DNA from 3 places in the Rhizobium beringeri genome. Region 2 is predicted to be linked to each of the others. Evidence: riboswitches for the same ligand, from Rfam matches in the RefSeq annotation. Region 2 holds a riboswitch; each other region holds the start of a gene.
What was found. Region 2 has a riboswitch for cobalamin ahead of ELH03_RS12940 (ABC transporter substrate-binding protein). Riboswitches for the same ligand answer to the same signal wherever they lie in the genome.
Positions count from the first base shown of each region.

Region 1: it holds a riboswitch for cobalamin, as region 2 does, so the genes downstream of both, nrdH (glutaredoxin-like protein NrdH) here and ELH03_RS12940 (ABC transporter substrate-binding protein) in region 2, are expected to answer to the same signal.
Region 3: it holds a riboswitch for cobalamin, as region 2 does, so the genes downstream of both, bluB (5,6-dimethylbenzimidazole synthase) here and ELH03_RS12940 (ABC transporter substrate-binding protein) in region 2, are expected to answer to the same signal.

Region 1 is NZ_SILG01000001.1:3,839,686-3,846,907, reverse strand. It holds gene ELH03_RS19220 (heavy metal translocating P-type ATPase) at 1-1,633, shown strand, start outside; cobalamin riboswitch at 1,797-2,021, shown strand; gene nrdH (glutaredoxin-like protein NrdH) at 2,286-2,507, shown strand; gene nrdI (class Ib ribonucleoside-diphosphate reductase assembly flavoprotein NrdI) at 2,522-2,926, shown strand; gene nrdE (class 1b ribonucleoside-diphosphate reductase subunit alpha) at 2,905-5,109, shown strand; gene nrdF (class 1b ribonucleoside-diphosphate reductase subunit beta) at 5,197-6,171, shown strand; gene ELH03_RS19195 (adenylate/guanylate cyclase domain-containing protein) at 6,276-7,222, shown strand, end outside.
Region 2 is NZ_SILG01000001.1:2,552,502-2,559,723, forward strand. It holds gene ELH03_RS12930 (ABC transporter ATP-binding protein) at 1-588, opposite strand, end outside; gene ELH03_RS12935 (FecCD family ABC transporter permease) at 585-1,616, opposite strand; gene ELH03_RS12940 (ABC transporter substrate-binding protein) at 1,622-2,638, opposite strand; cobalamin riboswitch at 2,816-3,073, opposite strand; gene ELH03_RS12945 (tetratricopeptide repeat protein) at 3,301-3,903, shown strand; gene blh (bifunctional sulfur transferase/dioxygenase Blh) at 3,969-5,249, opposite strand; gene ELH03_RS12955 (DsrE family protein) at 5,432-5,800, opposite strand; gene ELH03_RS12960 (AraC family transcriptional regulator) at 5,891-6,889, shown strand; gene ELH03_RS12965 (sensor histidine kinase) at 7,013-7,222, shown strand, end outside.
Region 3 is NZ_SILG01000001.1:2,166,338-2,173,559, forward strand. It holds gene ELH03_RS10945 (DUF2865 domain-containing protein) at 1-238, shown strand, start outside; gene ELH03_RS10950 (SDR family NAD(P)-dependent oxidoreductase) at 356-1,102, opposite strand; gene ELH03_RS10955 (adenylate/guanylate cyclase domain-containing protein) at 1,343-3,136, opposite strand; gene bluB (5,6-dimethylbenzimidazole synthase) at 3,528-4,214, opposite strand; cobalamin riboswitch at 4,257-4,444, opposite strand; gene ELH03_RS10965 (MFS transporter) at 4,619-6,022, shown strand; gene ELH03_RS10970 (methyl-accepting chemotaxis protein) at 6,293-7,222, shown strand, end outside.

The DNA.
Region 1 (7,222 bases), 1.3 Mb from region 2:
CATCATCAATGCCGGCGAAGAGGCGGCAACGGTTGTGTTTCTGTTCCTCGTCGGCGAGCTGCTGGAAGGGGTGGCAGCGGGCAAGGCGCGCGAAAGCATCCAGTCGCTGACGGCGCTGGTGCCGAAGACCGCGCTGCTCGAAGACAATGGGCAGACACGGGAGGTGGCGGCGGAGAGCCTTTCGGTTGGCGCCATCATCATGGTTCGTCCGGGCGATCGGATCTCGGCGGACGGCATCGTCCTCTCAGGCGAGAGCGCGATCGACGAGGCGCCGGTGACGGGCGAGAGCACGCCGGTGCGCAAGGGCGTCGATGCCGTCGTTTTTGCCGGCACGGTCAATGGCGATGCGGTGCTCAGGGTTCGCGTCACGGCGGCTGCCGCCGACAATACCATCGCCCGCGTCGTCAAGCTGGTGGAGGAAGCGCAGGAATCGAAGGCGCCGACCGAGCGTTTCATCGATCGGTTCTCGCGCTATTACACGCCCGGCGTGGTCGTGGTCGCAGCGCTTGTCGCGGTCGTTCCGCCGCTGCTGTTCGCTGGGCCGTGGGGCGAATGGGTCTATAAGGGCCTTGCCATCCTCTTGATCGGCTGCCCCTGTGCGCTGGTCATTTCGACGCCGGCGGCGATCGCCGCCTCGCTTTCCTCAGGTGCGCGACGCGGGCTGCTGATGAAGGGCGGCGCGGTGCTGGAAACGCTCGGCAAGGTGACGATGGTCGCCTTCGACAAGACAGGCACGCTGACGGAAGGCAAGCCTCAGGTGACTGACATCATTTCCTTTGGCCTGAGCGAGGCGCAGGTGCTGTCGCGCGCGGCGGTGCTGGAGCAGGGTTCCAGCCATCCGCTGGCGCTGGCGATCCTCAACCGCGCCAAGGCGGACGGCGTTCCCGTGCCGCCGGCCTTCGAGCTGGAAGCGATGCCGGGCAAGGGTGTCAGCGGCAAAGTCGGCGGTGAGACGCTGGATCTGCTGTCGCCGCCTGCCGCTCGCGAGCGCGGGGCGCTCAGCGCCGAACAGGATGCACGCATCACGGCGCTGAACGACGAGGGCAAGAGCGTGTCGGTGCTGCTCGTCAACGGTGTTGCGGCCGGCCTGATCGCCATGCGCGACGAGCCGCGTGAGGATGCCGAGGCCGGGCTCGCTAGCCTCAAATCGGCAGGCGTCAAGGCTATCATGCTGACGGGCGACAATAAGCGGACGGCAGCAGCCGTTGCCGGCATGCTCGGCATCGACTGGCGCGGCGAGATGATGCCGGAGGACAAGCAGCGGGTCGTCGGCGAATTGAAGCGCCAGGGTTTTATCGTCGCCAAGGTCGGCGACGGCATCAACGATGCGCCGGCGCTGGCTGCTGCCGATATCGGCATCGCCATGGGTGGTGGCACCGATGTGGCGCTGGAGACGGCGGATGCCGCCGTGTTGCACGGACGCGTCGGCGACGTGGCGCGCATGATCGAACTTTCCAAACGCACGATGCGCAACATCCTGCAGAATATCACCATCGCACTCGGGCTGAAGGCGGTGTTTCTGGTGACGACGATCGCTGGCATCACCGGGCTCTGGCCAGCGATCCTCGCCGATACCGGCGCCACCGTGCTGGTAACGATCAACGCGCTCAGGCTGCTTCGAATAAAAATATGAATATCGTTTGGGGAGCCGGCTTCTACCGGCTCTTTTATGATGGGTTTTCCACAGCGCATTTCCATTAACGCTTCATTATCCACATCATACACAGGCGCGGCGATTCTTTGCCGCCATTGCTGCGACGCCACAACAACTTGTTGACGTCATCGGCGATTCGAGTACCATATCTAGTGTTCGAGGTTCCGTCGATTCGTGAGGATCGGCGGCTAAGACGGGAATTCGGTGCGTCTCGCCATCATGGTGCGGCAATGCCGGAGCTGCCCCCGCAACTGTAAGCGGCGAGCAACTGTCCGATTTCAGGTCACTGGAGCATGATGCTCCGGGAAGGCTGGGGCAGGCGCTTTGACCCGTGAGCCAGGAGACCTGCCTCGAACGAAACGTCCACGGGCGGGGTGTCCGGAAGGTCGCGTTGCATGGCTGCGGGGAATCTCCGCATCGCGTTTCGCCGGCTCGAGCCTCCGCATGAGCCACTTCGGGGTGAAGTCATGTCAGTATCTCAGTTCAGGCCGCCACCCGCTCGAGGTAGAGGGCGGAGTGCGCCCAGGGGCTAAACAGCCGCATAGCTCAAATCATCAGAGAATTTTTCGATGGATATCGGCAGATTTCCGATCGATGTCCTGCGCCCAATCGCGTCGTCACGAGGAATATCATGACCATTACCGTCTATAGCAAGCCTGCCTGCGTCCAGTGCACTGCCACCTACCGCGCCCTCGACCGGTTGGGTGTCGATTATGACATCGTCGATATCTCGCAGGATGCCGAAGCGCTGGATCGCGTCCGCAGCCTCGGCTACATGCAGGCGCCTGTGGTCATCGCCGGCGAGCAGCATTGGGCGGGCTTCCGTCCCGACATGATTAGCGCGCTCTCCTGACCTGAGGACAAGCGATGGGCCTGATCGTCTATTATTCCAGCCGATCCGAGAATACCCATCGGTTCGTCGTCAAGCTCGGATTGCGCGCGGCGCGCATTCCGCCAGGTGGCGCAGACGCGTTCCATATCCGCGAACCCTTCGTGCTGATCGTGCCGACCTATAGCGGCGACGGCGGCAAGGGCGCCGTTCCCAAGCAGGTGATCCGTTTCCTCAACGATGCGGAAAACCGCGGACACATCCGCGGCGTAATCGCCGCGGGCAACAGCAATTTCGGCGAGACATACGGGCTCGCCGGCGACGTAGTCTCGCAGAAATGCCAGGTGCCGTACCTTTACCGGTTCGAGCTCATGGGCACCGAAGACGACGTTGCCAAGGTCAAACACGGAATGGAACGATTTTGGACACGGCAACAAACATGACGCGGGATGCGGACGCAAAACCGCATCACACTTTCGCTCAGCCCGCCGGGGAAAGGCCGCCGAAGGCCGCCGAAACCCTCGACTATCACGCGCTGAACGCGATGCTGAACCTCTATGACGATGAGGGGCGGATCCAGCTCGACAAGGATCGTTTGGCGGCCAAGCAATATTTCCTCCAGCACGTGAACCAGAACACTGTGTTCTTCCACAATCTGGGGGAAAAGCTCGATTACCTCGTGACCGAGGGCTATTACGAGCAGGAGGTTCTAGACCAGTATTCCTTCAATTTCGTGCGGGATCTGTTCGACCAGGCCTATGCCAAGAAATTCCGTTTCCCGACCTTCCTCGGCGCCTTCAAATATTACACCAGCTATACGCTGAAGACCTTCGACGGAAAGCGCTATCTCGAGCGCTATGAGGACCGCATCTGCATGGTGGCTCTGGCCTTGGCGCGTGGCGACGAGGCCCTTGCCCGCGACATGGTCGAGGAGATCATTTCCGGCCGCTTCCAGCCGGCAACGCCGACCTTCCTCAATGCCGGCAAGAAGCAGCGCGGCGAACTGGTTTCCTGCTTCCTGCTGCGCGTCGAGGACAATATGGAATCGATCGGCCGGTCGATCAATTCGGCGCTGCAATTGTCGAAGCGCGGCGGCGGCGTGGCGCTGTCGCTGACGAATATCCGCGAGGCGGGCGCGCCGATCAAGCATATCGAGAACCAGTCCTCGGGCATCATCCCTGTCATGAAGCTGCTTGAAGATAGTTTCTCCTATGCCAACCAGCTCGGCGCGCGGCAGGGGGCGGGTGCCGTCTATCTTAACGCCCACCACCCCGACATCATGCGCTTCCTCGACACCAAGCGCGAAAATGCCGACGAGAAGATCCGCATCAAGACGCTGTCGCTCGGCGTCGTCGTGCCCGATATCACCTTTGAGCTCGCCAAGAACAACGAGGATATGTACCTGTTCTCGCCCTATGACGTGGAGCGCGTCTATGGCGTGCCCTTCACTGAGATTTCGGTGACGGAAAAGTACCGCGAGATGGCGGACGACGTCCGCATCTCCAAGAAGAAGATCAAGGCGCGCGAATTCTTCCAGGTGCTTGCTGAAATCCAATTCGAGAGCGGCTACCCCTACATCATGTTCGAGGACACGGTGAACCGGGCGAACCCGATCGCCGGGCGTATTTCGATGAGCAATCTATGCTCGGAAATCCTGCAGGTGAGCGAGGCGAGCGAATATAATGACGACCTTTCCTACAAACATCTCGGCAAGGATATTTCCTGCAATCTCGGCTCGCTGAATATCGCGGCGGCAATGGATTCGGCCGATTTCGGCAAGACGATCGAGACCTCGATCCGGGCCCTGACGGCCGTTTCCGACATGAGTCACATTTCCTCGGTTCCCTCGATCGAGAAGGGCAATGACGAGAGCCATGCAATCGGACTCGGCCAGATGAACCTGCACGGCTATCTCGCCCGCGAACGCATCTTCTACGGCTCCGAGGAAGGCGTCGATTTCACCAACATCTATTTCTATACGGTGACCTACCACGCGATCCGCGCCTCAAACCTTTTGGCGGTCGAACGCGGCACAAGCTTCAAGGGCTTCGAGAACTCGAAATATGCCTCCGGCGAATATTTCGACAAATATACGGAGCAGCGCTGGGAGCCGGCGACGGAGACGGTGAGGGCGCTGTTCGAGACGTCAGGCATTCACATTCCGACGCAGGAAGATTGGGTGGCGTTGAAGAAGGCGGTGATGGCCTCCGGCCTCTATAACCAGAACCTGCAGGCGGTGCCGCCGACAGGCTCGATCTCTTATATCAACCACTCGACCTCCTCGATCCATCCGATCGTCTCGAAGATCGAGATCCGCAAGGAAGGCAAGATCGGCCGTGTCTATTATCCGGCGCCGTTCATGACCAACGACAATCTCGACTATTATCAGGATGCCTACGAGATCGGGCCGGAGAAGATCATCGACACCTATGCGGCGGCGACCCAGCATGTCGACCAAGGCCTGTCTCTGACCTTGTTCTTCCGTGATACGGCAACGACGCGTGACATCAACAAGGCGCAGATCCACGCCTGGAAGAAGGGCATCAAGACGATCTACTACATCCGCCTTCGCCAGATGGCGCTGTCCGGCACCGAGGTGCAGGGCTGCGTATCCTGTACCTTGTGATTTGATTGCCGCTGGCGCTGCAAGAAGCGGGAGGGTTCCGCAGTTCCCTTCGCCATGCAGATGCCGACGCCCGAAAAGGACCATCCGATGAACATGCAAGTCAAACCCGCTTCCCGCGTGCGCGCCATCAACTGGAACCGCATCGAGGACGATAAGGATCTCGAAGTCTGGAACCGGCTCACCGGCAATTTCTGGCTGCCAGAGAAAGTGCCGCTTTCGAACGACATTCCTTCCTGGGCGACGCTGACGCCGGTCGAGCAGCAGCTGACCATCCGCGTCTTTACCGGATTGACGCTGCTCGACACGATCCAGAATGGCGTCGGTTCCATCCGGCTGATGGAGGATGCGGTGACGCAGCATGAGGAGGCGGTGCTTTCCAACATCTCCTTCATGGAGGCGGTGCATGCGCGCTCCTATTCCTCGATCTTCTCGACGCTGTGCTCGACGCCCGATGTCGATGATGCCTATCGCTGGTCGGAGGAGAACGAATTCCTGCAGCGGAAATCAGCGCTGATCATGGAACAATATCGCTCCGGCGATCCGTTGAAGAAGAAGGTTGCGAGCGTCTTCCTCGAAAGCTTCCTGTTCTATTCCGGCTTCTACCTGCCGATGTACTGGTCGAGCCGGGCCAAGCTGACCAACACGGCCGACATGATCCGGTTGATCATCCGCGATGAGGCTGTGCACGGCTATTATATCGGCTACAAGTTCCAACGCGGGCTGGAACGCCTCGGCGAGGAGAGAAGGCAGGAGATCAAGGATTTCGCCTTCGAGCTGCTGCTCGAGCTCTATGACAACGAGGCGAAATATACCGAGGCGCTCTATGACGGCGTCGGGCTGACCGAGGACGTCAAGAAATTCCTGCATTACAATGCCAACAAGGCGCTGATGAACCTTGGCTATGAGGCGCTGTTCCCGGGTGAGGCGTGCAAGGTCAATCCGGCAATCCTGTCAGCGCTTTCGCCGAATGCCGACGAGAACCACGACTTCTTCTCCGGCTCCGGTTCCTCCTATGTGATCGGCAAGGCTGTCGCGACCGAGGACGAGGACTGGGATTTCTGAGGCTTGATCGCAGTCTCCCTCTTATCATTTGCTCTCTCATCGCCCACATTCAGCGGAAACTAAATTCGGTCCTCGCCGGTGATGCGGCGTAGCGGGAGTTTTTGATGTCGTCTTTTTTGAACAAGGCCGGGACTGCCGTCGAGGCGGGCGAAGGCGTCTGGCCGATCCGCAGAAGACGGATTCTCGACTGGCTGGTGAACGAGACACGCGGCGAGCGGTTCATCGACAATATCCTGGTGGAAATGTGCGAAAAGCTGTTGGCGGCAGGGGTGCCGGTGGCGCGGGCGACATTGCATTTCAGGACGAACCATCCGCAATGGATCGGTGCCCGCATCCTCTGGAAGGAAGGCCTAGCCGAGGCGAAGATTAACACATTTGCCTATGGTGTCGAAAACACGCCTGAGTTCCTGAAGAGTCCCGTCAACGCGATCCATCAGGGTGCGGAGGAGGTGCGTAAACAGCTGGAAGATACAGCCGACGGCGACGAGGATTCATTCTATCAGGAACTGCGCGATGACGGCCTCACCGAGTATATCGCCTGGCCACTCGAGCATACTTTCGGCAAACGGCACGTCGCGACATTTTCTTCCAGCCGGCCGGGCGGTTTTACGAGCGAGCATGTCGATTTCCTGCGCGACCTGCTGCCGGCACTGACCCTCGTCAGCGAAATCCGGCTGAAGAACATCATGGCGCGCACGCTGCTGCAGACCTATGTCGGACCGCATGCGAGCGAACAGATCCTGTCGGGCGTCACGACGCGCGGCAGCGGCGCGACCGTCGGTGCGGCAATCATGATCTGCGACCTGCGCGACTTTACGGCGATCTCCGATCTCTGGCCGCGTGACGATGTCATTCATCTGCTCAACGATTACTTCGACGCCATGTCGGATCCGATCGAACGGTATGGCGGAGAGATCCTGAAGTTCATGGGCGACGGATTGCTGGCAATCTTCCCGCTGAGCAAGGACACGGCCTGTCACGATCTGCTGCAGGCGATCCGCGAAGGGCAGGCGTTGATGGCGCAATTGAACCAGCAGTATGCGGGCAACGG
Region 2 (7,222 bases):
ATTGAGATCATGCAGCGCGACGATGCAGGTGATGCCGAGCTTCGAGATCAGCGAGAGAATGTCGAGCTGATGCTGGATATCGAGATGGTTGGTCGGCTCGTCGAGCAGCAGTTCGCTCGGCGCCTGCGCCAGCGATCTGGCAATATGGACGCGCTGGCGCTCGCCGCCCGACAGCGTCTGCCAGAGCTGGCCCGCCCTCTCCCGCATGCCCGTCCGCGACAGGGCCTCGTCGACGGCTGCGTCGTCTCCGGCGCCCCAGGACGACAACAGCCCGCGATGCGGCGTGCGGCCGAGCCGCACCACGTCGCGCACCGTCAATTGCGTATCCGTCGTCGTCTGCTGCTCGACGAAGGCGACGCGCCGCGCAAGCGCTGCGCGCGACAGCGATGATATATCGTCATCGCCGAGCCGGATGACGCCGCTGCGAACCTTGCGCAGCCGGCAAATCAATCTGAGAAGGCTCGATTTGCCGGAACCGTTCGGCCCGAGCAGGCCGAACACCTTGCCCCTTTCCACCGTTAGGCTGACGCCGTTGACGATGACGGTATCGCCGGCGGCAAAGCTTACCTGGTCGACGCTGATGCTCATGCATTTCCTCGCACGCGATAGAGGATGATGGCGAAGGCCGGCGCGCCGAAGAGCGCGGTGACAACGCCGATCGGCAGGATTTGCTGCGGTATGATGACGCGCGAAACAATATCGGCGCCGACCATGTAGATCGCACCGCCGAGCGCTGTTGCCGGCAGCAGCCGCCCATGCCCCGGCCCGACGAGGAAGCGGGCGGCGTGGGGAATGACGAGGCCAACGAAGCCGATCGAACCCACCATGCTGACGACGCTTGCCGTCATCGCCGCCGTCATGCCGAACAGCACGATTTGGACGCGGCGTATGGGAATGCCGAGCGAGGCGGCGGCATCCGTGCCGAAAGCGAAGGCGTCTAGCGCCCGCACATGGGCCATGCAGATGATGAAGCCGGCAAGCGCGATCGGCACCGACAGATAGACATCGGGCCAGCGCACGCCGCTGAGCGAACCCAAAAGCCAGAACAGGATGCCGCGCGCCTGCTCGGCATTCGCCGATGTCGTCACGATGTAGGAGGTCAGCGCATTGAAGAGCTGCGAACCGGCGACGCCGCAAAGGATGATGCGCTCGCCGCTTCCCCCCGCACCCGTCGCCAGGAAGCCGACCAGCAGAAAGGCAATGACCGCACCGATGAAGGCGCCGCTCGACAGGCCGAGAACACCGTAGCCGAAGCCGAGGATCATCACGCAGACGGCGCCCGTCGAGGCGCCGGCGGAGATGCCGAGCACGTAGGGTTCGGCCAGCGGATTGCGCAGCAACGCCTGCAGGATCGCGCCGCAAAGCGAGAGCGATGCGCCGGCGCTGGCCGCGACGAGCGCGCGGCTCAGACGATAATCCCAGACGATGCCCTGGTGGATGCGGCTGAGCTCGAAATCCGTTCCGAACAGCCGGTTCGAAACCGCCTCCGCGGTGGTCGCAACGGGAATTGCGATCTCGCCGATGGAAACGGCAAGGCTGATCATCAGCCCGAGCAGGAGAAGTGCCGCAATGGTGAGCGCACCAAGCGCCCACCATCCCTGTTGCCTGACCGACATTGCCTTCACTGCGCCAGGCCGAAGGACTTGATGCCGTTCGCCAATGTCTCGATGCCGTCGATCGTGCGGATCGTCGGGTTCATCGACTGTGCGTCCATCATCACGAAGTGCTTGTTTTTGACCGCGTCCAACTCTTTGGTCACAGGATCGTTCTCGAGGAAATCAACCTTGACCTTAGGATCGTCAGCCGCGTAACGGCGGCGGTCCATGGTCGCCAGCACGATGATGGCAGGGTTCGCCTGGGCGATGGTTTCCCAACCCACCAGCGGCCATTCCTCTTCCGTGGTGACGACGTTCTTCGCACCGATCGTCTTCAGGATATAGGCGGGCGCGCTGTTCTTACCGGCGATGAAGGCGTCGCCGTTGACCTCTTTGCTGGAGAACCAGAAGACGACGGGCAAGTTCTTGCCCGATGCGCCTGATATCGAAGCGACGGCATCCGCCTCGCGCTTCTTCAGCTTGGAAATCAGCGCATCGCCGTGCTCCTTCACGTCGAAGATCTCCGAGAGCTCAGCGATTTTTCTGTAGATCAGCTCCATCGTGAACAATTCCCTGCGCACGCCGTCGCCGCCGTCGGTATTGACCTTGGCGACGCAATCGGCCGGCGCGAGATAGGTATTGATCCCGAGATCCTTGAACTGCTCCCGCTTGCCGACGGATCCCTGCGCGCCGACATGCCATTCGAACTCGGCCGCCACCAGGTCGGGCTCCTGCCCGACGACGGATTCGAAGCTCGGATCGTTGTCGGCAAGCCGCTTTATCTTGCTGTTGGCCTCGGCATATTGCGGCAGCACTGGACCGACCCAGACGGCCGTTCCGGCGATCCTATCGGCAAGGCCGAGCGAGAAGAGAACTTCGGTCATGCCCTGGCCGATCGAAACGATCCTCGCCGGCGCCTTTTCGAAGGTCACCTGCTGGCCGCAATTGGTGATGGTCAAGGGATATCGGGTCGCGGCAAGGCTTGGTGCCGCAAGGCCGGCGAGCCCGAAGGCAAATGTCATGGTGGCGAGAATCTGGCGCATGGAAAACCTCGATCAAGGGAAAAATCACGGCCGTTCCGCTCATGTGCGCGGACCGAAAGCACGCTTAGGCGTGAACTAGCCGCAGGAGACCCAATCGAGGCGGATGCATGCCGGAATTCGGCGAAGGTTCAGCAGGTCAATCATATCTGTTCCTTTCCGGGCATCCCCGCCCGGTTGATTGGATCGTGATTGACGGCAGGTCTCCTGGCTTGCGGATATCCGTCGTTTCATCCGCCTTCCCGCGCGATAGTTCGCAGTGGCAGGGCGATAGGCCCATCAGAGATGGCCAGTCGCTGGCCACTCCTGAGATGATCGACAATCCGCTTACAGTTGCGGGGGCAGCCACGGTCTCGGTCCCTACTGGGTCGTCCTCACCGTGTTCCCTATTAATCCCCTTGGAGTCATCTTCAGGGAACCGTCGCACCCAGTTATGTCGCCCACCCGCCTGACGTCAATGATTATTGCGGAGGATCGTGCCGGCTCACCATGGCAAATTGCGAGACCTAAAAGCAAAACTCGCCAGCGCCCTCGAGCAAAAGCTATCGTCTGCGGTGCTGACGCCAGCGCCGGGGCATCCGTCGGCGTGCGTCACGACGGATTGCGAAAGGCAGGCCCCCGACATAGCTTTGGCGCCACCGATTTCAACGAGGTTTGATGTAGCAATGAGCAATCCGGATAGCGCCGATCTCGCCGCAGCCAGGATAGGCGCAATTCGCCAAGCAGCCGAGCAAGGCGATGCGCAAGCACAATTTGAATTGGGCCACATCACTGCACGAGGTGAAGGTGTCACCGGGGATAAAGCCGAAGGCGCGAGATGGCTTCGGAAAGCGGGCGAACAAGGTCATGTCGATGCGCAATTCCTCCTGGCTGGCCTGTATCTCATGGGGGACGGCGTTGCACAAAGCGCGCCCGAAGGCTGCAAGTGGTTTGAGAAAGCCGCCAGTCAAGGCCATGCCGACGCACAGTATTTATTGGGATTGATGAGAGAAGACGGCGACGGTTGCGATATCGATCCAACAGACGCCGTGAGATGGTACGGCCAGGCCGCAAATCAGGATCATGCCGGTGCACAATACAGGCTAGCCCAAATGAAAGAGCATGGCGTGGGCTGCGAGATCAATCTGACGGAGGCATTCAAATGGTACCGTCGTGCAGCGCTTCAGGATTACCCTGATGCAAGAGAAGATCTGCTCGAATTATGTCGTGCACATCCAGACCTGCCGCTCCCAGTATCAGAATTGCTCGATGGCAAAGGTCGTTCCTGATATCCAGCCCTTTGTCCGGCGGCGCAATCGTCCAGACGCCGTCGCCACCTGCTAGTCACTCCGCCCTACAACGCATCCAGCGGAATCTTCAAATACCGCCTGCCATTCTCCTCTGGCTCGGGCAGCCGCCCGCCGCGGATATTCACCTGCAGCGCGTGCAGCATCAGCTTCGGCTTCGGCAGGGTGCGGTCGCGGGCCTGGCGCAGCGCCACGAAGCCGGGCTCGTCGATGCCTGCGATATGAGGATTAGCGCTTTTCTGGGCGGTCACCGTGCTTTCCCAGCGCGGGTGGCGGCCGCCCGGCTGGTAGTCGTGGCCGGAAAAGAGGCGGGTCTCCTCGGGTAGCGACAGGATCGCCTGGATCGAGTGCCAGAGGGCACTGGCGCTGCCGCCCGGGAAATCTGTGCGCGCCGTGCCGGAATCCGGCGTGAACACTGTGTCGTGCACGAAGGCGGCGTCGCCGATCACATAGGTCACCGAGGCGAGTGTGTGCCCGGGCGAAAACATCACGCGGGCCTTAAGCGCGCCGATCTCGAACGTGTCGCCATCGGCAAACAGCCGGTCCCATTGCGAGCCGTCGGTCGCGAGCGCCGGCCAGTTGTAGATCTCCTTCCAGAGCGTCTGGACGTCGGTGACGTGGGCGCCGATCGCGGTCGGCGCACCGGTCTTCTCATGAAGATAATGCGCGGCGGAGAAATGATCGGCATGCGGATGCGTGTCGAGGATCCATTCGACCGTCAGCCCTTCACTTTTGATATGAGCGAGGATGGCGTCGGCATTGGCCGTTCCCGTCGCCCCCGACATCTCGTCGAAATCGAACACCGGGTCGATGATGGCGCAGCGTTTCGTCGCCGGGTCGGAAACAACATATTGCACACTGCAGGTGCGGGGCTCGAAGAAGGCCTTCACACCAGCCGCCTGCCTTGACCGCTTTTCCAGCCAACGGCGCGCGCCGGCAAGATCGAAGCCGAGGTTTTGACCGAGGGCCTCGACATCTCCGGGCTTCATCCGCCCGTCGAGCACCTCGCCCAGCGCGTAGAGCGTCAACGCCCGCGTGCCGCTCTTGCAATGGGCGACGACCGGTCCCTTGGCCTCGGCCATCGCCGCCTGGAACGCACGGATATCGGCCTCGGTGATCTCGGTCCCCTTCACCGGCACGAAGCTGTAGGCGAGCCCGGCGGCGGCGGCGGAAGCCTTTTCCGCCGTATTGCCCGGCTGCGCCGGCTCCTCGCCATCCGGCCGGGCATTGATGACGGCGGCAAAGCCATCAGCCGCGAAGGCGGCAAAACCTGCGGCGTCGGGCTGCCCCGCCACCGATATCAGCTCATTGACCCTCACGGATGTCATCGAAGCCCCCGCGCTGCCCGCACCAGGCATTATCGCACGTATATCGATACAATCTCACAAGTATATTGCCGAACGCAAGAATAGGCGCTTGGTATTCCTCTGCACCCGTCGCCGATCCGCAAAGCCTGACGAAACCGGCGGGAGACGCCGCCCAAACTCCCACTCGGCCCGGCCGTGTATCGTCAAAACGACAGCGTCGCCGCACCTTCCTTGATCTCGGCATGCATGGCGCTTGCACCGACGATGACGACGCCATCGAGCAAGTCTTCCTGCGTATAACCGCGCGAGGTCACGCAGGGCGGACAAGCCCAGATCGTGCCGCCGCGCTGCTGGAAATTTTCGATCAGCATCGAAAGGGGATCGAGCGGCGGTACATGCGTCATCCGCTGGCCGCCCTTGCGCACCAGGTCGATCCCGGTGCTGGTGAGGAATATCGAAACCTTCAGCCCGGCAGTGATGCCGCCATTGGCAATGGTGAAGGCGACGGAGGACAGTTCGGATTCGATGCCCTTGGTGACGAGCACGACCAGTTTATCGCTTTGGGTTTGCATAGTATTCTCCCGTTTGTCAGGGTGAACGGCGTTCACCTGGTCTGAACGAGATGATGATAGGAGGGTGCGCGGGGCGCGTATTTGGCCGGAATGCGTGAAGCCTTGTCCGAAAATCCAGGCTCTGCGGGCGGTGTCGCACGCGACGACGTGCTGTCGGCGCTGCTGTCGACGATCCGCCTTTCGGGATCGCTGCAGTTTTGTTTCATGCCGACGGGCGACTGGCAGACCGATACCGCGCCGTCGCTGGCAGGTCTTTCGGCGAAGGCTTCGGGCACGATGCCGTTTCACATCGTTGTGGCCGGCCACTGCTGGCTGAAAACGGAAGGTGAAGAGACCGATCTCGAGGCGGGCGACGTGCTGGTCTTTCCCTTCGGCACCGGCCATCAGCTCGGCGCCGGAAGAGACGGCATGCTGGTGCTGCCCACCCGCGACCTGCCGCAAAAGCCGTGGCGTGAGATTCCCGTGCTCCGCTACGGCGACGAGACACAAGGCGTACGGCTGCTTTGCGGCTATCTGCAGTGGGATGGCCTGAGCTTTGCGCCGCTGCGCCAAGCACTGCCGAGGCTGATCCATGTCAGGACACTGGCCGCCAATGACGGCGACTGGCTGCGCGCCACCATCCGCCAGATGGTCGAGGAGGTCGACAGGCCGCGCGCCGGCAGCGTCTCGATGCTGCCGCGGTTGACCGAAATCATCTTCATCGAGATCCTGCGCCATCAGATCATGATGGCCGAGCCAAGCTCTGTCGGCTGGCTGGCAGCCCTCGCCGACCCCGCGCTCTCGCGTTGCCTCTCCCTCATTCACGACGATCCCAGGCGTGATTGGTCGCTGGAACAGCTGGCGGCGGCCTCCGGCCTGTCGCGCAGCGCGCTTGCCGATCGCTTTCAGGCAATGCTCTCGACATCGCCGATCCGCTATATCAGGGACTGGCGGCTCTACCTCGCAAGCGTCGCACTCGCCACATCAGGCCAGCCGATCGCGACGATAGCCTACGAGGCCGGCTATGCCACCGAAGCCGCCTTCAACCGCGCCTTCTCCCGCGCCTTCGCCACCCCGCCGGCCGCCTGGCGGGCGATGGCGCGGGCGTAGAGGGTGATCGGCTCAATAAGCCAATGCTCAAGAGAGATTGGTAGGAAGAAGCCGCAACATCCATGGGTGGAAAAAATCAAGGGATGCGCTAATTAGAAACACCATCAAAATTTGGAGCGAGCCTTGGATTCCGAATCCCCTCAGCCACTCACAGCTCGCTTTCCTGTCGGTGGCGGGGAAATTGGCCGGCTGATCCAGACCCGCGACTGGAGCAAAACGCCGCTCGGTCCTCTCGACCTCTGGCCGCAAAGTCTGAAGACGGCCACCAACATGCTCCTGCTTTCACCCGTGCCGATCGTTCTTCTCTGGGGCCAAGACGGCGTGATGATCTAC
Region 3 (7,222 bases), 390 kb from region 2:
GCGCGGCAAGCAGGCGGTGAGCGAACCGCCGCAGCAGGGTTCGATCACCACCATCCGCACCAGTCCCCCGAAAGATGCCGCAGCCGCCGCGCCGCAACCATCCGTTCCCGAGCGTCCCTACGATCCGACGCAGAACCGCGTCCGTCAGGTCGGCCCGCAGTTTCTGGCCGGCGATCAGGGCTCGATCGACCTCGCCAATCCGGCAACACCGGGCCCGCAGCCACAACAGCAGCAGTGATTGAACAGCTTAAAGTGCGATGGCGGAGCCATAGCGGCGTTGTGCCAGGGTGCATGAGATCACGGCGATGTCACGTGAACGTGCGGCGGGATGTGAATGCGGGTCGCTTGAGCATGGTCAGTAGGTCGTACGACCGCCGCTCAGGTCGAACGTCGATGCGGTCGTGAAGGAGTTCTCCTCGGAGAGCAGCCAGACGACCATCGAAGCGATCTCATGAAGTTCAACAAAACGGTCGCGCGGAATGCGGACGCGCATATATTCGATAAACTCGGGTGTCAGCCCATCCAATATAGGTGTCTTTGCTGTGGTCGGCGTTACCGCGTTCACGGCGATTCCTGTCTTTGCGAGTTCCTTGCCAAGCGACTTGGTGAAGCCCAGCACACCAGCTTTCGCCGCGCTGTAGGCGGCGATGTTCGGATTTCCTTCCTTGCCCGCAACCGAGGAGATGTTCACAATCCGCCCGTAGTCGCGCTTTAACATGACAGGAACGACGTGCCGGCAACAATTGAAGGTTCCCGTGAGGCAGGCATCGACGACGTCTTTCCACTCACTGACATCGTATTCGATCGTGGGCTTTACCGGACCGGTAATCCCGGCGGAATTGACTAGGCCGTCGATACGGCCAAAAATCTCCTCGGTCGTCGCAGCCGCGTTTTTCACTGATACGGGATCTGCGACGTTGACGCCGAAAGCGACAGTGCCAGATCCGAGAGCGGAAGCGCTGTCCTTCGCCATGTTTTCGTTCAGGTCCCAGATGGCCACCTTGCCACCAGACTGGATGACGCGCTCTGCGATAGCGTAGCCGATGCCGCGCGCACCGCCTGTGATCACGATGATGCGTTCCTTCAAGTCGATCATGTTCATTGGGCCGTTATCCTCCGATTGAGCCGCCGATAGCCGAATATCTATTGGAAATTCCGGGATTCGCCTTCAGCGTATCGATATGAAGGCCAGGAATTTATCCCGAGCCCGCGATTATGCCGAGCCAGTTCCCCAAAGCTCGAGATTTCCGATAGTTCAGGAATGGCGAGCTCGGCATAGTTATGCAGCCTGGCGACAGTTCCATGTTCAGATCTCTCTAGGTGTTCGGCAGCCCGCACTGCTTCAGGCCGGCAACCCGGCAAGACGTAGACCAGCGCGCAGGCGCTCCACATCCCTCGGCTCGCGCAGATATGACACATCAACAAGCCAGTCGACGTATTCCGCTGGCCCTGCGGCGGGGTCACCAATCCACAGCGTGCGCACTGCCTGGACAAATACGTCCCCACATTCGTTCGCCTCTTCGATCCTGCCTAGATGACCATAGGCCGCCGCCCGCCAAGCCATGTCTCGCGGATGCCTTATCGGGGAATCGAAGGTTCGTTGCTCGAGAAGCACAGCGGCCTCACTGTAACGTCCGAGTTGGAACAGGATGCGCGAGAGATAGTAGTTATACCAACTCGGGTGACGCGGGTTGATCCTCAAGGCAATTTGAGCGGCAGCCAGCCCACGTTCCGGTCTGCCCAAGGCCCCCTGCATCCAAGCCCAGAAGATCTGGATTATCGGATCGTTCGGGTTCATGGTTCGAGCTAGATCCAGGTGACGTTCGGCTCGATCAAAATCCCGCCAGGTCAGACACATGAATCCAAGTGTGCAATGCACCTTCGGATCATTTGGATCCAGCACAAGCGCTTGCTCGGCAAAACGAAGTGCCTTTATCCTGTTCTCGTCCTTTTCCCTCGGCGCACCGATGCCGTTGTCGATCGCACGATTGAAATATGCATATGCGAGGCCTGTGTAGGCCCGCGCAAAAGTCGGGTCTATTTTGACCGCACGCTCGAGCAGGGAAAGAGCTCGTTCCTGGCTCCCAGGTGTAAAGTCGTCGGAGAGGCGGTTGGCCTGCAGGAAGAGGTCATATGCGTGCATGTCCTCGGGCCGGCGTCGCCGCGCCGACACCTCTCTATCGTCCCTGACACGCTGGGCGACCGTCGCAACGATGTTCTGCGACATCTCCTCTTGAATAGCGAATACGTCCTCCATCGCTCGGTCGTAACGCTCGGCCCACAGATGTGTCCCGCTCGTGGCCTCAATAAGCTGCACGGTGATGCGCACCCGATCTCCCAGCCGCCGAACGCTTCCTTCCACGACATACTCCGCTCCCAGCATGCGTCCGATTTGACGCAGGTCCATGCTCTGTCCGCGAAAGGCGAATGAGGAATTGCGGGCAATCACCGTGAGCTCTCTGAATCTCGAAAGCTCGGTGATGACGTCTTCAGTAATACCGTCGCTGAAATAAGCCTGATCAGGATCTGCGCTCATATTGTCAAAAGGCAGAACAGCGACCGCCGGTTTGTCGGATCGTGAGCTGGCTGGGAGCATTGGCGTCAAGCCGCCGACGTCCATGCAGTAGGTCCTCACCGGCCGTGCGATATTCTTTAGGTGCTGCTCGCCCACATACTCGAAGTGGAGATCGAGTTTTCCCGACAGTTGTTCGTGAGCTGAGCCGGATATGAGCACGGTGCCTGGCGGACATAGTTGCTCCAGGCGCGCAGCGACATTGACCCCGTCGCCAAGAAGATCATCACCGTCGATCACGACGTCTCCGAGGTTTATGCCGATCCGGAGCACGATACGGCGTTCAACTGCAACCTGTTGCTGTTGAGCGGCAAGCTTTTCTTGTACTGCCGCCGCACAGGCAACTGCTCCGACAACAGATCCGAACTCCGCGATGAGGCCGTCACCCATCAATTTTACGATCCGCCCACGGTACTCAGCTATTAACGGTCGGAACACAGCACCCCAGAGCTCTTTAATTGCCACGAGCGCCCTTTCCTCGTTAGTCTCAACGAGTCGGCAGTACCCAACGACATCGGCAACCAACACGGCCGTGGTCCTACGTTCGACCTGAGGCGTTGTCATTTCGTCCTCCGCTGACGCGAGGCAGTCATCGACAGTATTCTGGAAAGCTGCTGCGATGATACCTCATCCAAGCATCCAAGACGATCTCAATCCGCTCGGTGTCACTCGTCCACCGACGGCAATCGCTTAGTCCGCTGCGGGCGCATTCCGGCCGAGGGGCGATCGGTGGAATATGCCGAGCTTGCAATCGGGAACTATCGGAAATCGCGGGCTTTAGGGAACTGGCTCGGCATAGTCTCGGGCTCGGGATAAATTCCGTTATGCCGCGTTCGGCATAACGGAATAAAGATATCTCGGCCTCGCCCGGCGTCGGCGATACCGACATCGGTTTGCTCACCTTGACTGTCAATGGCGTGACTGTGCGATTGAGGCCATGCTCCACCGCACTGCCCTAGGTGTTCAGCCCCCATCCATCATGAAAGACGAGTTCATCGAGCGGTAGCCGCTGCCGCCAGCCTTTGACGGACAGTTCCGGCTCGTCATAGAGCCGGTCGACGAAACCGGCACAGAGCCAGGCGATCACCTCGATATGCTGGGGTATGCCGAGAATGCTCTTCAGGTCGCCCTCATGAAAGATGCTGACCCAGCCGATGCCCACCCCTTCCGCCCGCGCCGCAAGCCAGAGATTCTGGATGGCGCAGACTGTGGAATAGCTATCCATCCTGGGATTGTGCGTGCGCCCCAGTACCACGCTGCCGCTGCGAGTAGGATCGCAAGTCACGCATATGCCGAGCGGCGCCTCGACGATGCCTTCAAGCTTGAGCGAGCGGTAAGCCTGCCGCCGTTCGCCTTCGAACATCAGCGCCGCCTCCTCATTGGCCCTCGCAAAAGCATCCCGGACGCGCGCCCGCACGGTTGCGCTTTTCACCAGAATGAAATTCCACGGCTGCATGAAGCCGACGGAGGGTGCATGATGGGCAGCCGTCAGCAGCCTCTGCACAAGGTCACCCGGCAAGGGATCGGGCAGGAACTGGCTGCGAACGTCGCGCCGCGTCATGATCGCATGATAGACGGCCTCGCGTTCAGCCGCGGAAAAACCGGACGCCGCCGAAAGGGCATCCTCATCAAAAGGTCGCATCGTCAAATCCCCAACAACGCAACCGCCCCGCCGTCCGCGCGGATCGGTCTATCTTGCCAGGCCGGTCTTCTGACTCAGCGTCATCCGTCTGCCGCAGCCTTCCCGGCGAGAAGCCAGTGGCGTAATGAAGCGGCAAGCGTCGGCCTTACAGCGTTGGGCACGTTCCGGCCTTGCACCGGATTCCCGATTCTCCCGCCTAGACGGCGGGCACCTGACGGGGCATCTATTTCAGGAAAGCGCGGCGGCGGCAAGCCAGCCCTCATGCCGCCGACACGCCGCATGCGACATCGACTTCATGGACAGTGGCGCATCGCTGCCTTAGAAACAAACCGATCCTGACCGACGCCCATGGCGCCGCACTTTTTCTCTTTGCATTTTGGTTGCCCGTGCCCCGCCTCACGCCCATGATCCTTGCGGTCGCCCTGTTCATGGAACAGATGGATTCGACCGTGATCGCCACCAGCCTGCCGGCGATCGCAGCCGATATCGGCACCTCGCCGATCGCGCTGAAGCTCGCCGTCACCAGCTATCTCGTGGCGCTGGCGATCTTCATCCCGATCAGCGGCTGGATGTCCGATCGGTTCGGCGCGCGCAACATTTTCCGCATGGCGATCTTCGTTTTCATGATCGGCTCGATCGCCTGCGCCTTTTCCAACTCGATCACGGCCTTCGTCATCTCACGCCTGATCCAGGGCGCCGGCGGCTCGATGATGACGCCGGTCAGCCGCTTGCTGCTGGTCCGGGGAACGCCGCGCCACGAACTCGTCGATGCCATGGCCTGGCTTACCATTCCAGCTTTGATCGGTCCGATCATGGGGCCGCCGATCGGCGGCTTCCTCACCACCTACCTCACCTGGCACTGGATCTTCTGGATCAACGTCCCGATCGGCGTGCTCGGCATCATCCTCGTCACCCGTTTCCTGCCGGCGGTCGAGCCACGCAGCCCGCGGCCGATGGATTTCCCGGGCTTCTTCCTGTGCGGCCTCGGCTTCTCCGGCTTCGTCTTCGGCCTGTCGGTGATCAGCCTGCCGGCCGTGCCCGTTATCTACGGTTATGTCACGGTTGCGATCGGCATCCTTGCCGGCCTCCTCTACCTCCTGCATGCCCGCCGCGTGCCCTATCCGCTTCTCGATCCGAAGATGTTCCGTTACCCGATGTTCCGGGCGGCGATCCTCGGCGCCTCGAATTTCCGCATGGGGCTTGGCGCCCTGCCTTTCCTGATGCCACTGATGCTGCAGCTCGGCTTCGGCCTGACGCCGTTGCAATCGGGCTCGGTCACCTTCGTCAGTGCGCTCGGCTCCATGGGCTCGAAATTCGCCGCCTCGCGCACTTTCAATGCCTTCGGCTTCCGCACGGTGATCTCGCTCACCACCTTGCTGGCGGCGATCTTCCTCGGCATCAACGGCCTGTTCACCGCTGAAACGCCACTGTTCCTGATCATGGCCTGCCTGCTGATCGGCGGCCTGTTCCGCTCCATGGCTTTCTCCGGCGTCAACGCCATGGCCTTCGGCGATGTCGACGAGGCCGACAGCAGCCAGGCAACCGCGATCAATGCCGTTGCCCAGCGTATCTCCATGGCGATGGGTGTGGCGATCGCCGGCGGCATCCTCGAAATTTCCAGCAGCTTCCACGACGGCAGGCTGCTGGTCTCGGATTTCCACATCGCCTTCTTCAGCGTCTCGGCGATTTCGGCACTCGCCTGCATTACCTTCCTGCGCCTGCCCCACGATGCCGGCGCGGAACTGACGGCGCGCGGCCGCAAGCGCCGGCACGCCGAGCCCGAAGAGGCCGTAGCGGAAAATAGCTGATCTCCCTGGCGCCATGGAAGCCCTCCTACACCCACCGGTTCGCAAGGCTCGGCGCCGGCGGGAGCAGAGGCGAATGGCACGCGTGTGCTCAGCATTCCTTTCTACTTTATGATTTATTCACACATCAAATACACACTGCGTTTGCGCGTTTTGGGTTGCTATCAGGACATGGGCATGAGCGCTCGTGATGTGACCGTCAGCGTCGATGCCCGTATTGATATGCCGGTCGGGAACATATCCGACTGAGCCGCAATTCTAGGCCGCCGCGGAATGTTCCAATTTTTGAAAACGATGCCTCTGACAGCCAAGCTGGCGGCGATTATCGTTGCCGTAAACCTCTGCGGCATTTCCGCTTTCGCCACCTATACCTGGATGTACGAAACCCGGGCGTTGATCGATGGCGCCAAGGCGAACTGGTCCAAGGATGCGGAGCAGTTTGCCTCTCTGGCCGCGGGCGGCGTGAAATGGGGGAAGGCGAATGCCGTTCGCGAAGCTTATTCGCTCTACCGCGACGACCCCTCGCTCGATCTTGTACAGTTTTCCGCATTCAACGCGGAACCAGCCTCCGTCGATACGTGGACACGCGACGGCATCAACGGTTTGCCTGCACCCGCCGATCTGGCGAAGCGCCTGAGTGCGAAACCGGAAAAAACTACGATCGACGACGGCGGAATATCCGCTGGCGTGGTCACAATCATCGCGCCGCTTCCGCTGGATAAGGCAGGCAAGGCCACCGGCTACATCGTCACGAACTGGTCTGTCGAAAAAATCGCTGCCGAAGTCAGACAGAAGGTTCTCGTTTCGCTGCTCACGCAGTCCGCGATCACCGCTTTGGCCGTCATCGCCTTCCTTCTCGCCATGCGCAGCCTCGTTGGCCGGCCCATCAGGATCCTCAGCGAGAGAATCAGCGCGTTGCAGAAAGGCGATCTGGCATCTCCCGTCACCTACAAGGAAAATGGTGACGAGATCGGCTTTCTGGCCCGCGCGTTGGAAGTTTTCCGCCATGAAGCGATTGCGAAGGTCGAAAGAGAGCAGGCCGCTGCCGAGCAGAGCGCTTCGCTCGACGCCGAACGGGCGCGCAACGCATTGTTCACGGAGGAAGCCAGCAACACCCAGCGGCTGGTCATGACCGCTCTTGCAAATTCATTGGAAAAGCTTGCCGCAGGCGACTTCTCGATACACTTGGCCGATCTCGGTCCT